Regions from separate parts of the Paenibacillus sp. FSL R5-0744 genome, predicted to be linked through region 2. Evidence: a T-box and tRNA genes for the amino acid it is inferred to sense, from the RefSeq annotation. Region 2 holds a T-box; the other holds one or more tRNA genes.
The links. The T-box of region 2 lies ahead of argS (arginine--tRNA ligase). A T-box ahead of a tRNA ligase gene usually reads a tRNA of that ligase, here a tRNA-Arg.
Positions count from the first base shown of each region.

Region 1: it has a tRNA-Arg gene. The T-box ahead of argS (arginine--tRNA ligase) is inferred to sense a tRNA for this amino acid. The anticodon was not compared.

Region 1 is NZ_CP150228.1:183,809-189,823, forward strand. It holds gene MKY19_RS00895 (DUF4163 domain-containing protein) at 1-125, shown strand, start outside; gene MKY19_RS00900 (GDSL-type esterase/lipase family protein) at 235-873, shown strand; gene clpP (ATP-dependent Clp endopeptidase proteolytic subunit ClpP) at 969-1,565, opposite strand; tRNA gene MKY19_RS00910 (tRNA-Arg) at 1,759-1,833, opposite strand; gene MKY19_RS00915 (sugar-binding domain-containing protein) at 2,169-3,221, shown strand; gene gap (type I glyceraldehyde-3-phosphate dehydrogenase) at 3,324-4,334, shown strand; gene MKY19_RS00925 (phosphoglycerate kinase) at 4,451-5,632, shown strand; gene tpiA (triose-phosphate isomerase) at 5,660-6,015, shown strand, end outside.
Region 2 is NZ_CP150228.1:5,537,671-5,543,685, reverse strand. It holds gene MKY19_RS24510 (cellobiose phosphorylase) at 1-1,125, shown strand, start outside; gene argS (arginine--tRNA ligase) at 1,180-3,045, opposite strand; T-box leader at 3,086-3,302, opposite strand; gene MKY19_RS24500 (hypothetical protein) at 3,583-3,942, shown strand; gene MKY19_RS24495 (collagen-like protein) at 3,957-6,015, shown strand, end outside.

The DNA of each region.
Region 1 (6,015 bases), 1.5 Mb from region 2:
ATCAGGTCGTTCTGTTCTTCCAATTGTATGAATACACAGCTTATGCTGCGGGGTTCCCGGAATATCCCTTTACTTTCAAAGAACTGTTGCCGGAAGGCGGTAGCCCATTTACTGCTGTAAAATAAATAGAGAAGTCGTAACCGCTAGTGTCACCACTGGACATCTCCCCCTTACCAAAATGACCTCGAATTCATATGCTAAATGGAGTAACTAGTTTATGAACGGGGGAGAGCTATGAGCTATCAATACACTGCAATTGGCGATTCCTTGACGACTGGATTTGGCGCTCTGCCAGGTAACGGTTTTGTACCGGTGTACCGTAGAATGGCGGAAGGGAGACTGCGTTCTAATGTAGCCTCTACGAATTTGGGCGTGAATGGATTGACTACTTCTGAACTGGAACAGCGGCTACGGGGGAGTGCGATGACTCGCGAAGCCATTCGAGCAGCCGACATCATCACTCTATCCATCGGTGGCAACGATTTAATCCATGCTGCGAAGGCTGCAGCTAGACAACCTGAAAATTTATCTAAAGAGCTGCGAAGATCATTGCAAGAATGCAAACAAAATTTTGCTGCAATTATGAGTATCCTCTTCCAATTGAAGACGGGAACGCGTAGACCTTTTATCATTCGGATTGTGGGACTGTATAATCCTTATCCTCAGGTAGTGGGTGCTACAGAGTGGGTGCGGCAGTTTAACCGCTATGCCTCACAGTACAGTAGCCGAGTATGTGGGTTTGCTTCTATCTATAGTGAGTTTGCAGGAAATGAGAGAGGGCTATTATCGATTGACCACTTACATCCGAATGGCCGAGGCTACCGTGTGATTGCTGAGAAACTCGATGCGCTTGGATATGGCGGTTTGATTTAATTGAGATTCGTATGAAGTGATGGTCTGAAAAGTAAAGAGGCTGTGCGCTAACCATCAAGTGGATAGGGCACAGCCTCTTTGTGTTGTTTTATAGCTTACACACCGCTAGGCAGTGTTTTCTCGATGACTTTATCAACGATACCGTAAGTTGCCGCATCTGCAGCAGTCATGAAGTAATCACGATCTGTATCCTTCTCAATACGTTCTAGCGGTTGACCCGTACGTTCTGCAAGAATACGATTCAACTTATCACGCAATTTGAGGATACGGCGGGCACGGATTTCGATATCCGTTGCTTGACCTTGAGCACCACCCAGAGGTTGGTGAATCATGATCTCACTGTTAGGCAGTGCGAAGCGTTTGCCTTTAGCGCCAGCGTTAAGTAGGAAAGCTCCCATAGAAGCTGCCATACCCACACAGATGGTGGAAACGTCCGGTTTAATGTACTGCATTGTATCAAAAATAGCCATACCTGCAGTAATGGAACCGCCTGGGCTATTCACATAAAGGTGAATGTCCTTCTCCGGATCTTCGGCAGCCAAGAACAGCATTTGTGCGATGATAGAATTGGCTACCACGTCATTAACCTCCGTTCCAAGGAAAATGATGCGGTCCTTCAGCAGGCGGGAATAGATGTCATAAGCGCGCTCACCGCGGTTGCTCTGTTCTACTACCATAGGAATATAACTCACGTGGAAAACCTCCTTGATATTGGTTCTTCAAATGTATTCATTTTTACTCTTGCCGTATTACCCACATGATAAACAAATTCAAACAAAAAGTCAAAGAAAGTCAAACTTATATTCAAAAAAAAGAGCCGACACGCGGCTCTTTGGTTAAGTAGTAGTATAGGCACTACTAAATTATGTACAAAAGTGAAATTAATGGCGCGCCCGCCAAGAATCGAACTTGGATCTCAGGCTTCGGAGGCCTACGTCATATCCATTGGACCACGGGCGCAACAAAAATGATTATAATACAATTTCTGTGCAAATGCAATGAATTAATAATACTGTACACAGGCTCTATCCATAGTCTTCAAGGTGGACAAGCGTACATTGTGTTTCAATCAGCGAAAGAATCTGGATTGTTAATGACAGGTTTTTTGGAGCTGAATCTCTTTCCCAATCCTATAAATGTATAAGAAGACAAGCGCTTGAGAATTCTACTCTCGGAAGACTTGCACTTCGAGCAATATTTGGTTAGAATATGAGTGGGACTTAAAAAGTTTACCCGGGACATTTTGAGACCATGAACAAGGGAATAGAGGAAGACGAAGTTGCAGGAGTGAAAGTATGCGTAATTTATTAGATATCCAAAAGCAGCTTCTGCCTGATCTCATGGAAACCCTTAAGAGACGGTACACGATTCTTCATCAGATCATGCTGTCCGATATAATTGGGCGCAGAACGCTTGCCGCTTCACTTGATATGACTGAGCGGGTACTGCGTGCCGAGACGGATCTTCTGAAATCGCAAGGGCTCATTGAGATCGAGAGCGTTGGCATGCGCATTAGCGCTGCTGGGCGTAGACTGCTTGATTTGCTAGAGCCGGTCGTTAAGAGCCTGTTTGGTCTGGATGAGCTGGAAGAGAAAATTCGGGCAACGTACGGTCTGGATAAAGTTATTGTGGTGCCGGGTGATTGTGAGTCATCGCCGTTCACCAAACGTGAGCTTGGCCGAGCGGGTGCAAAAGCGCTGCTCAGTGTACTTCGTACAGATGATATAGTTGCTGTCACAGGTGGATCAACGCTTGCCGATATGGCTGATCAACTGACACCGCCGTTATCCCTTTCCTATAAGAACGCTTGGTTTGTTCCGGCGCGTGGTGGATTAGGAGAGAGTATGGAGATTCAAGCCAATACGATTGCCTCAACAATGGCAAAGCGGGTAGGAGCGAATTACCGGTTGCTGCATGTACCTGATTTACTTAGTGGGGATGCCTACCAGTCACTAGCACTTGACTCTAATATTGGAGAGATTGTACAAATCATCCGCAGTTCGCGTATTATTGTACATGGGATTGGGGATGCCATTGAAATGACTCGCCGCCGCAAGCTGGATGAGGCAACTGTCTCAGAAATCCAGGGTGAGGGAGCCGTGGCTGAATCCTTTGGGTATTACTTTAACGAAGATGGTCAGGTTGTCCATACGATGCTTACGATGGGACTACGTCTAGAAGATATTGTTCGGACGGAGACAGTCATCGGTATTGCTGGAGGCAAACCAAAGGCCAAAGCCATTCATGCCATGCTGCGTTTCGGGCAGGAGAATATACTCGTCACCGACGAGGCTGCTGCTGTGGAAATCGGCAAGGAAATTGATAATCAGTTACAGATATCCTCGTAACTCACTAGAGCATATATCTTGTATCATACTTAACATTGTTGTCATGACAGGCTTCACGGTCTGTTTTGAATAAATAAAACGAATTCTAGGAGGAACTATTCAATGAGTGTAAAAGTTGGAATTAACGGATTTGGACGTATTGGACGCCTTGCTTTCCGCCGTATTCAAAATGTAGAAGGTATCGAAGTGGTAGCAATCAACGACTTGACTGACGCTAAGATGCTTGCTCATTTGCTTAAATATGATACAACTCAAGGTAAATTCCAAGGTGATGTTGAAGTGCATGATGGCTTCTTCAAAGTCAATGGCAAAGAAGTTAAGGTTCTTGCTAACCGCAACCCTGAAGAATTGCCATGGGGCGACCTAGGCGTTGATATCGTACTTGAGTGCACAGGTTTCTTCACAACTAAAGAAGCAGCTGAAAAACACTTGAAAGGTGGAGCTAAGAAAGTAGTTATCTCCGCTCCAGCTACTGGCGACATGAAAACTGTCGTTTACAACGTTAACGATGACATTCTTGATGGTACTGAGACTGTTATTTCCGGCGCATCTTGCACAACGAACTGCCTAGCTCCAATGGCAAAAGTATTGAACGACAAGTTCGGTATCGTTGAAGGCTTGATGACTACAATTCACGCTTACACTGGTGACCAAAACACTTTGGATGCTCCACACGCTAAAGGTGACTTCAGACGCGCTCGTGCAGCAGCTGAGAACATCATTCCTAACACTACTGGTGCTGCTAAAGCAATCGGTCTTGTTATTCCAGAACTTAAAGGTAAATTGGATGGCGCGGCTCAACGTGTTCCAGTTGCAACTGGTTCCCTGACTGAGCTTGTAACTGTTCTTGATAAGAGCGTTACTGTTGAAGAAATCAACGCAGCAATGAAAGCAGCTTCCGATCCAGACACTTATGGTTACACTGAAGATGAAATCGTATCTTCCGATATCAAAGGTATGACTTTCGGATCCCTGTTCGATGCTACACAAACTAAAGTATTGACTGTTGGCGACAAACAACTCGTTAAGACTGTTGCTTGGTATGACAATGAAATGTCCTACACTGCACAATTGGTTCGTACTTTGGAGAAATTCGCTAAAATCGCTAAGTAATTGACTTGATATAAGTAACATCTATAGAGCGGAAACAGAAGTTCCTTGTTTCCGCTCTTTCTAAATGTATTTCTTGTTTCCTGCTAGAAACAACTTTGGGTGTGGAGGAATTAATCATGAACAAAAAGAGCGTCCGTGATGTAGAAGTAAAGGGTAAACGCGTATTTGTACGCGTGGATTTCAACGTACCTGTAGAAGACGGTAAGATTACTGATGATACTCGTATTCGCGAAACCCTTCCTACCATTAAATATTTGATTGAGAACGGTGCAAAGATCATTCTTGCGAGTCACATGGGTCGTCCTAAAGGTCAATTCGTAGATTCCATGCGTTTGACTACTGCTGCTGAACGTCTGTCCGAGCTTCTCGGCAAACCAGTAGCTAAAGCTGACGAAGCTGTTGGCGAAGCTGTCAAAGCAAAAATTGCTGAGCTAGGCGAAGGCGACGTACTTGTACTTGAGAATGTTCGTTTCTACCCAGGCGAAGAAAAGAACGATCCTGAATTGGCTAAACAATTCGCTGAACTGGCTGATTTGTTCGTCAATGATGCGTTTGGCGCGGCTCACCGTGCACATGCATCGACAGAAGGTATCGCTCATTTCCTACCAGCTGTATCCGGTCTTTTGATGGAGAAAGAATTGACCGTTCTTGGTAAAGCTCTTACTAACCCAGAACGTCCTTTCACTGCGATCATCGGTGGTTCGAAAGTTAAAGACAAGATTGATGTTATTGATAACTTGTTGTCTTTGGCTGATAACGTCCTGATCGGCGGTGGATTGTCTTATACATTCACTAAAGCACAAGGCTTTGAAATCGGTAAGTCACTTGTAGACAACGACAAACTTGACGTTGCTCTTGGATTCATCGAAAAAGCTAAAGCACTTGGCAAAAACTTCATGCTTCCTGTTGATGTTGTTGTTGCTGATAAATTCGGTGCTGATGCTAACACTAAGATCGTTAATTACAATGAAATCCCAGAAGGTTGGGAAGGACTTGATATCGGACCTAAGACTCGTGAACTTTACGCCGATATTATCAAGAACTCCAAGCTGGTTGTCTGGAATGGACCTATGGGCGTATTCGAAATCGATAAATTCGCTGAAGGTACACTTGCAGTAGCAAAAGCTTGTGCAACAACTGAAGGTTACACTGTTATTGGCGGCGGAGATTCCGCAGCAGCAGCAGAAAAATTCCACCTGGCTGACCAAATGGATCACATCTCCACTGGTGGCGGTGCATCTCTTGAGTTCATGGAAGGCAAGGCGCTTCCTGGCGTAGAAGCACTGAACGACAAGTAAGACGTATAGAAGGAGGCAATTTAATTCATGAGAACACCAATTATTGCGGGTAACTGGAAGATGTTCAAAACAGTTCCTGAAGCAGAAAGCTTTATTGCTGACATCAAAGGCAAAGCAGAAGTAGAAGGCGTTGAGACTGTAATCTGCGCCCCATTTACTAACCTGCCTGCACTTGTAGCAGCTGCAAAAGGTACAGACATCAAGATTGGCGCACAGAACCTGCACTTTGAAGATAACGGTGCTTACACAGGAGAAATCAGTGGTGTAATGCTTAGCGATCTTGGCGTAGACTATGTAATCATTGGTCACTCAGAGCGTCGTGCTTATTTTGGCGAAACAGATGAAATCGTGAATAAGAAAATGCATGCTGCATTCCGTCACGG
Region 2 (6,015 bases):
GTTGCTTATATTAAGAATCACTTCCTGCATGACACGCATTTGTCTTCTTACGGTGATGGTGACTGGGATGATACACTCCAACCGGCTAATCCACAGCTGAAGCAGTACATGGTTAGCAGCTGGACAGTGGCGCTTACCTATCAGACATTGAATCAGTTCTCAGAAGTGCTTCATAAAGTTGATCCAGCAGGTTCGGAAGAGCTGAAAGCGATGGTGGAGGGAATCCGTGAGGATTTCAACACACATATGCTTCAATCTGAGGTAATTCCAGGCTTCTTGTATATGGAGGACCCAGAGCAAGTGAAGCTTATGGTACATCCAAGTGATACGGAAACAGGGATCCAATACCGTCTGCTGCCAATGACGCGCAGTATGATCAGTGAGCTGCTTACACCAGAACAAGCCGAAGCCCACTATGAAGTAATCCAGGATAAACTGTTCTGTCCAGATGGCGTTCGTCTGATGAACCGTCCAGCTCAATATGTTGGCGGCGTAAGCACCCATTTCAAACGTGCGGAGCAAGCTTCTAACTTTGGTCGGGAAATTGGACTTCAATATGTACATGCACACATCCGTTATGTAGAAGCTATGGCTAAGCTAGGGAAAACCGATCAGGTCTGGAATGGCCTAGCGGCGATCAATCCGATCGGAATCCGCGACGTGGTGCCAAACGCTGAACTACGTCAGGCTAACTCTTATTTCAGTAGCTCGGATGGTAAATTTAACACCCGTTACGAGGCGCAGGAGAATTTCGATAAACTGCGTAATGGTGACGTAGCGGTTAAAGGTGGCTGGAGAATCTATTCAAGCGGTCCTGGGATCTACATGAACCAGTTGATCTCGAATGCACTGGGGATCCGTACGGAAGGTGGAGATTTAATCGTCGATCCAATTCTGCCGGAGTCGCTGGACGGAATGCGCTTTAGCTTTGAATATGCAGGCACTAAGGTAGACTTTATTTATCACCTTACGGGCTCTGATAACAGTCGGATTACTGTTAACGGTACAGAAGTTCAAGCCGAAGGTACGCTTAATCGCTACCGTAGTGGTGGTATGCGTATCAAACGTGAGGACTTTGATCGTCTCTGCGTAGAAGCTGGAAATGTGATAGACATTTATAAGTAAGATAATAAAAGAAGGGCAATCTCCGCGATAAGCGTGGAGATTGCCCTTTTTGTACTACATACGGCTCGGTGTCGGTAACCCAAGAACCTCTAGCACATCACCTAAAGTGTCCTTAAATCTCGAAGTGAGCCAGAGGCGGAACGCGATGGTGTCCTCCGCACCTTTTAAAATCGGACATATAGAATAGAAGTTATTGAAAAGTGTGGCTAAGGTATGCGCATACGTGCAGAGTATATTCGGCATTAATTCTATGCTGGCAGAATACAATGTCTCTTGCCAGACGCCAAGCTGTCTCAGCAAAGCGAGCTCTGCTTTTTCCATTTCGAGTGGAAATTGAAGCTTTGAGGCATCTGTAATTAATGGGGTTGTTGATTTGCCCAAAACACTGCTAGCACGCGCATAGGTGTACATCAGATAAACCCCGGTATTGCCGGATATTTCGGTAGCCTGTTTGAAATCAAACACGATTTCCGTTCCCAGATTAAACCGCAGCAGATAATAACGAATAGCAGCAGCTGCAACGATGTGGCTGGAAAGACCCTCTTTATCGGAGCGTGAATGTTCTATGTTCTGTTCCATAAGCTTTACTAAATCGCTCACCTTAACGCCGATTCCTTGGCGTCCGGACATGGCATAAGAAGATTTTCCTTCTGAAATATCTATCCCCAGCTCAGCAGCAGAGGCCGGACTAAGAGAAACAACGCCATAACTTACATGATGGAGCTTCTCAGCCTGTTCGTTATATCCTAGTGCTCCTAAAGCCTGCTTAACCATTTGTTGCGGATATTCCTGTCTATAATCGATCACATTAATAACACGGTTGGCATGTCCATAGGGCTCATGGGTTCCAGTTAATCCTGTGGTCCATAAACCAGACGAGAATTCACTGTAGGTGAAATCTTTGGTTAGTAGACCGAATTTCCAGAGATGATAAGCAATGTCTTTGGCTGTGTACGTCAAAATCCCATTCGAACGCACAAGCACCTTATCCATCTGATGATCCTCTGAATCCGCTCCACTGCTAACCTCTGTCCCTTGCTTTAGCACCCAGCAGCCCGCAAGTTTGCCTTCAGTCTCCTGTACAAAAACTGCCGTTTGCTTCAATAGCTCAGATGCGGCTGTCCAGAAGCCCTCTTTTAAAATATTACTCTCCCACACCAGCAGGTCATAGTGAATACCAAAACGCTTCATTTCCGATACATGTTCTCTCACAATACGTTCAGCAACTAAGTTGCCTAGCCACGCCTCATTACCATCACCCTTTTCAAGGGCATGCAGCATATCCGTGCGCTTGTGAGTGATCTCTGGATTCCGTGCGTATTCTTTGTTCACTTTGGCATATAGATCCCAGCAATAATCACCGAAACGTTGATGATCCCCTTCCAAGGGTACATTTAATAAACCAACGACTGTATCTGCCAGCTGGTTGCCCAGATCATCCACGTAGTTATGGACCTCTACGTTATGTCCGGTTCTTTTCATGATTCTGACCAGCGCATCGCCGATGCAGGCATTTCTCAGATGACCTACATGAGCAGCTTTATTTGGATTGATTGAAGTGTGCTCGATGATGACCTTTTCCCTTGTGCTGTTAGGCAGATCAAAGGAATGTTTAGCCCACACCTGCCAATTCATATACAAATTAATAAATCCAGGAGCAGCTACTTCGACTTTTTGTAAAAGACCCGTGTAACTCTCTTGTAATTTGATTTCTGCTTTTACTAACTCTGCTATGACGAGAGGGGATTTACGCAGGAGTTTGGCTAGCTGCATAGCAATATTGCAGGAATAATCACCATGCTCTAGATTAGCTGGCTGTTCGATCAGAATTGCAACATCTTTTGGGTAGGCAACTTCTAAGGTGTGGAATACTTTTTTTACACTTTGTTCAATGCTGTTTTTGATGATTTGACTTAACATTTTATACCCTCCTTTGAAAATACAAAAAAGCCCTCGTCTCAAAAGAGACGAGGGCTTTAGCGCTCGCGGTACCACTCTCGTTGCTAAACAGATGTTTAGCCACCTTACAGGATAACGGTCTTTAGCCGGGACTTCCTACTTAGGTTCAGAAGTCCATCTCACGGGTGCGCTTCATTAGGTGATCTGTACCGGCTTGCACTTACCCGGCTCGCTGAGGACTAGAACACGTTAACTACTCTCCCGCTCATCGATGCTTGAATAATTTTTACCAGTATAACGAATATTTCGAAAAAAGCAATAGGGTGTTAGTTAGAATACGTAGAAAATGCTTGAGTTTAAGATTGTCCGATTAGTAGATTACAAATTCAAAGAATAGAAGGTTGTCTTTTTTTTGAGTGGCAATTCCTTTGCATAAATGTCCACACATTAACTTTGAATACAGAATATTACTATATAGAGCTATTAATTATGAACCATGTTACTAGTTTTATAGTTTTTTTATTTTTCAAACTGCAGCAGAAGAGAGGAGTGAAAAAGATGGCTTTATTCTCAACCGGACCTATAGATAATAGTCCAATTCTAGGGGTCAGACAGACACAAATCGTAACAGTAAAAGTAGTTAATCGTGATTCTCTTAATCCATATAATCTTGTTATTCAGGGATTTTTGCTAAATGGGTCAAGATCGATGTATGTGAATGAAATGATTAATCTCGCACCTAACCAAGTTCTAACTAGGAACTATTTTGCAGATTTAGATGCATTTGAATTTGAGTTTACGACATTAGAAGTTGTTGAAGCAGAGGTAGGGATCTCGGTCTGGGGAAAACAGGCTTCAGGGGAATTAGTAGAACCTCATCGTATAGTAGCGTGGGAAAAACATGTAGGAATAATCTAAAGGAGTGTTGAGAATTGAGCTATTTATCTACTGGGCCGATAGATAATACCATGGTGGGAGGTATACGACCTACTCAACATGTTACGATCAAAATCGATAACCGAAGTGACGTTGTTTCTTCTACGGTTCTCGTTCAAGGATATTATATGAATGGGACAAGAACCATGTATGTTAGTCAGCTTGTTAATGTTATGCCTGATCAAGTTGTAACAACAGATTATTATGCGGATTTTGATGCATTTGAATTTATTTTTACGACTTTAAGCCTAGTAGATGATCCAATTCAAATTTCAGTCTGGGGAAAAAATAGTGTGGGTCAAATTGTGGGTGCTCACCGACTAGTCCATTCTGAATTACTCGGAGCAACGGTAGGGGTAACTGGGGCAACAGGAGCAGGTGGAGCGACTGGAGCAACAGGAGCAACTGGAGCAACGGGAGCCGACGGAGCGACTGGAGCAACAGGAGCAGACGGAGCAACAGGAGCAACGGGAGCAGACGGAGCAGACGGAGCGACAGGAGCAACAGGAGCAGATGGAGCAGACGGAGCGACAGGAGCAACGGGAGCGACTGGAGCAACAGGAGCAGATGGAGCAGACGGAGCGACAGGAGCAACGGGAGCGACTGGAGCAACAGGAGCAACGGGAGCAGACGGAGCAGACGGAGCGACAGGAGCAACAGGAGCAACTGGAGCAACGGGAGCAGACGGAGCAGACGGAGCGACAGGAGCAACGGGAGCGACTGGAGCAACAGGAGCAACGGGAGCAGATGGAGCGACCGGAGCAACAGGAGCGCCCGGAGGAGCGACCGGGGCAACAGGAGCAGATGGAGCAACAGGAGCCGATGGAGTTACTGGGGCAACGGGAGCAACAGGAGCAACGGGAGCGACTGGTGCAACAGGAGCGGCTGGAGTGACCGGAGCAACGGGAGCGGATGGAGTGACCGGAGCAACGGGAGCAGTTGGAGCGACTGGAGCAACAGGGGCAGACGGAGCGACTGGAGCAACAGGAGCGGTAGGTGTAACAGGAGCAACGGGAGCCGACGGAGTGACTGGAGCAACAGGAGCAGATGGAGTGACTGGAGCAACAGGAGCGGCAGGTGTAACTGGAGCAACGGGAGCGGCTGGAGCCACTGGAGCAACAGGGGCAGCTGGAGTGACTGGGGCAACTGGAGCGGCAGGTGTAACTGGAGCAACGGGAGCCGACGGAGCGACTGGTGCAACAGGAGCCGACGGGGTGACTGGAGCGACGGGAGCGGCAGGTGTAACTGGAGCAACAGGAGCGGCAGGTGTGACTGGAGCAACGGGAGCCGACGGGGTGACTGGAGCGACTGGAACGGCAGGTGTAACTGGAGCAACAGGAGCGGCAGGTGTGACTGGAGCAACGGGAGCGGCTGGAGTGACCGGAGCAACAGGAGCCGATGGAGTGACCGGAGCAACGGGAGCAGCTGGAGCGACTGGAGCAACAGGAGCAGTTGGAGCGACTGGAGCAACAGGAGCCGACGGTGTGACTGGAGCAACGGGAGCGGACGGAGTGACTGGAGCAACGGGAGCGGCTGGAGCCACTGGAGCAACAGGGGCAGCTGGTGTGACTGGGGCAACTGGAGCGGCAGGTGTAACTGGAGCAACGGGAGCCGACGGAGTGACTGGAGCAACAGGGGCAGCTGGAGTGACCGGAGCAACCGGAGCAGTTGGAGCGACTGGTGCAACAGGAGCCGACGGGGTGACTGGAGCGACGGGAGCGGCAGGTGTAACAGGAGCAACCGGAGCGGCAGGTGTGACTGGAGCAACGGGAGCGGACGGAGTGACTGGAGCAACAGGGGCAGCTGGAGTGACCGGAGCAACCGGAGCAGTTGGAGCGACTGGTGCAACAGGAGCCGACGGGGTGACTGGAGCGACTGGAGCGGCAGGTGTAACAGGAGCAACGGGAGCGGCAGGTGTAACAGGAGCAACAGGAGCGGCAGGTGTGACTGGAGCAACGGGAGCGGACGGAGTTACCGGAGCAACGGGAGCAGCTGGAGTGACTGGAGCAACAGGAGCCGACGGAGTGACCGGAGCAACAGGAGCGGCAGGTGTGA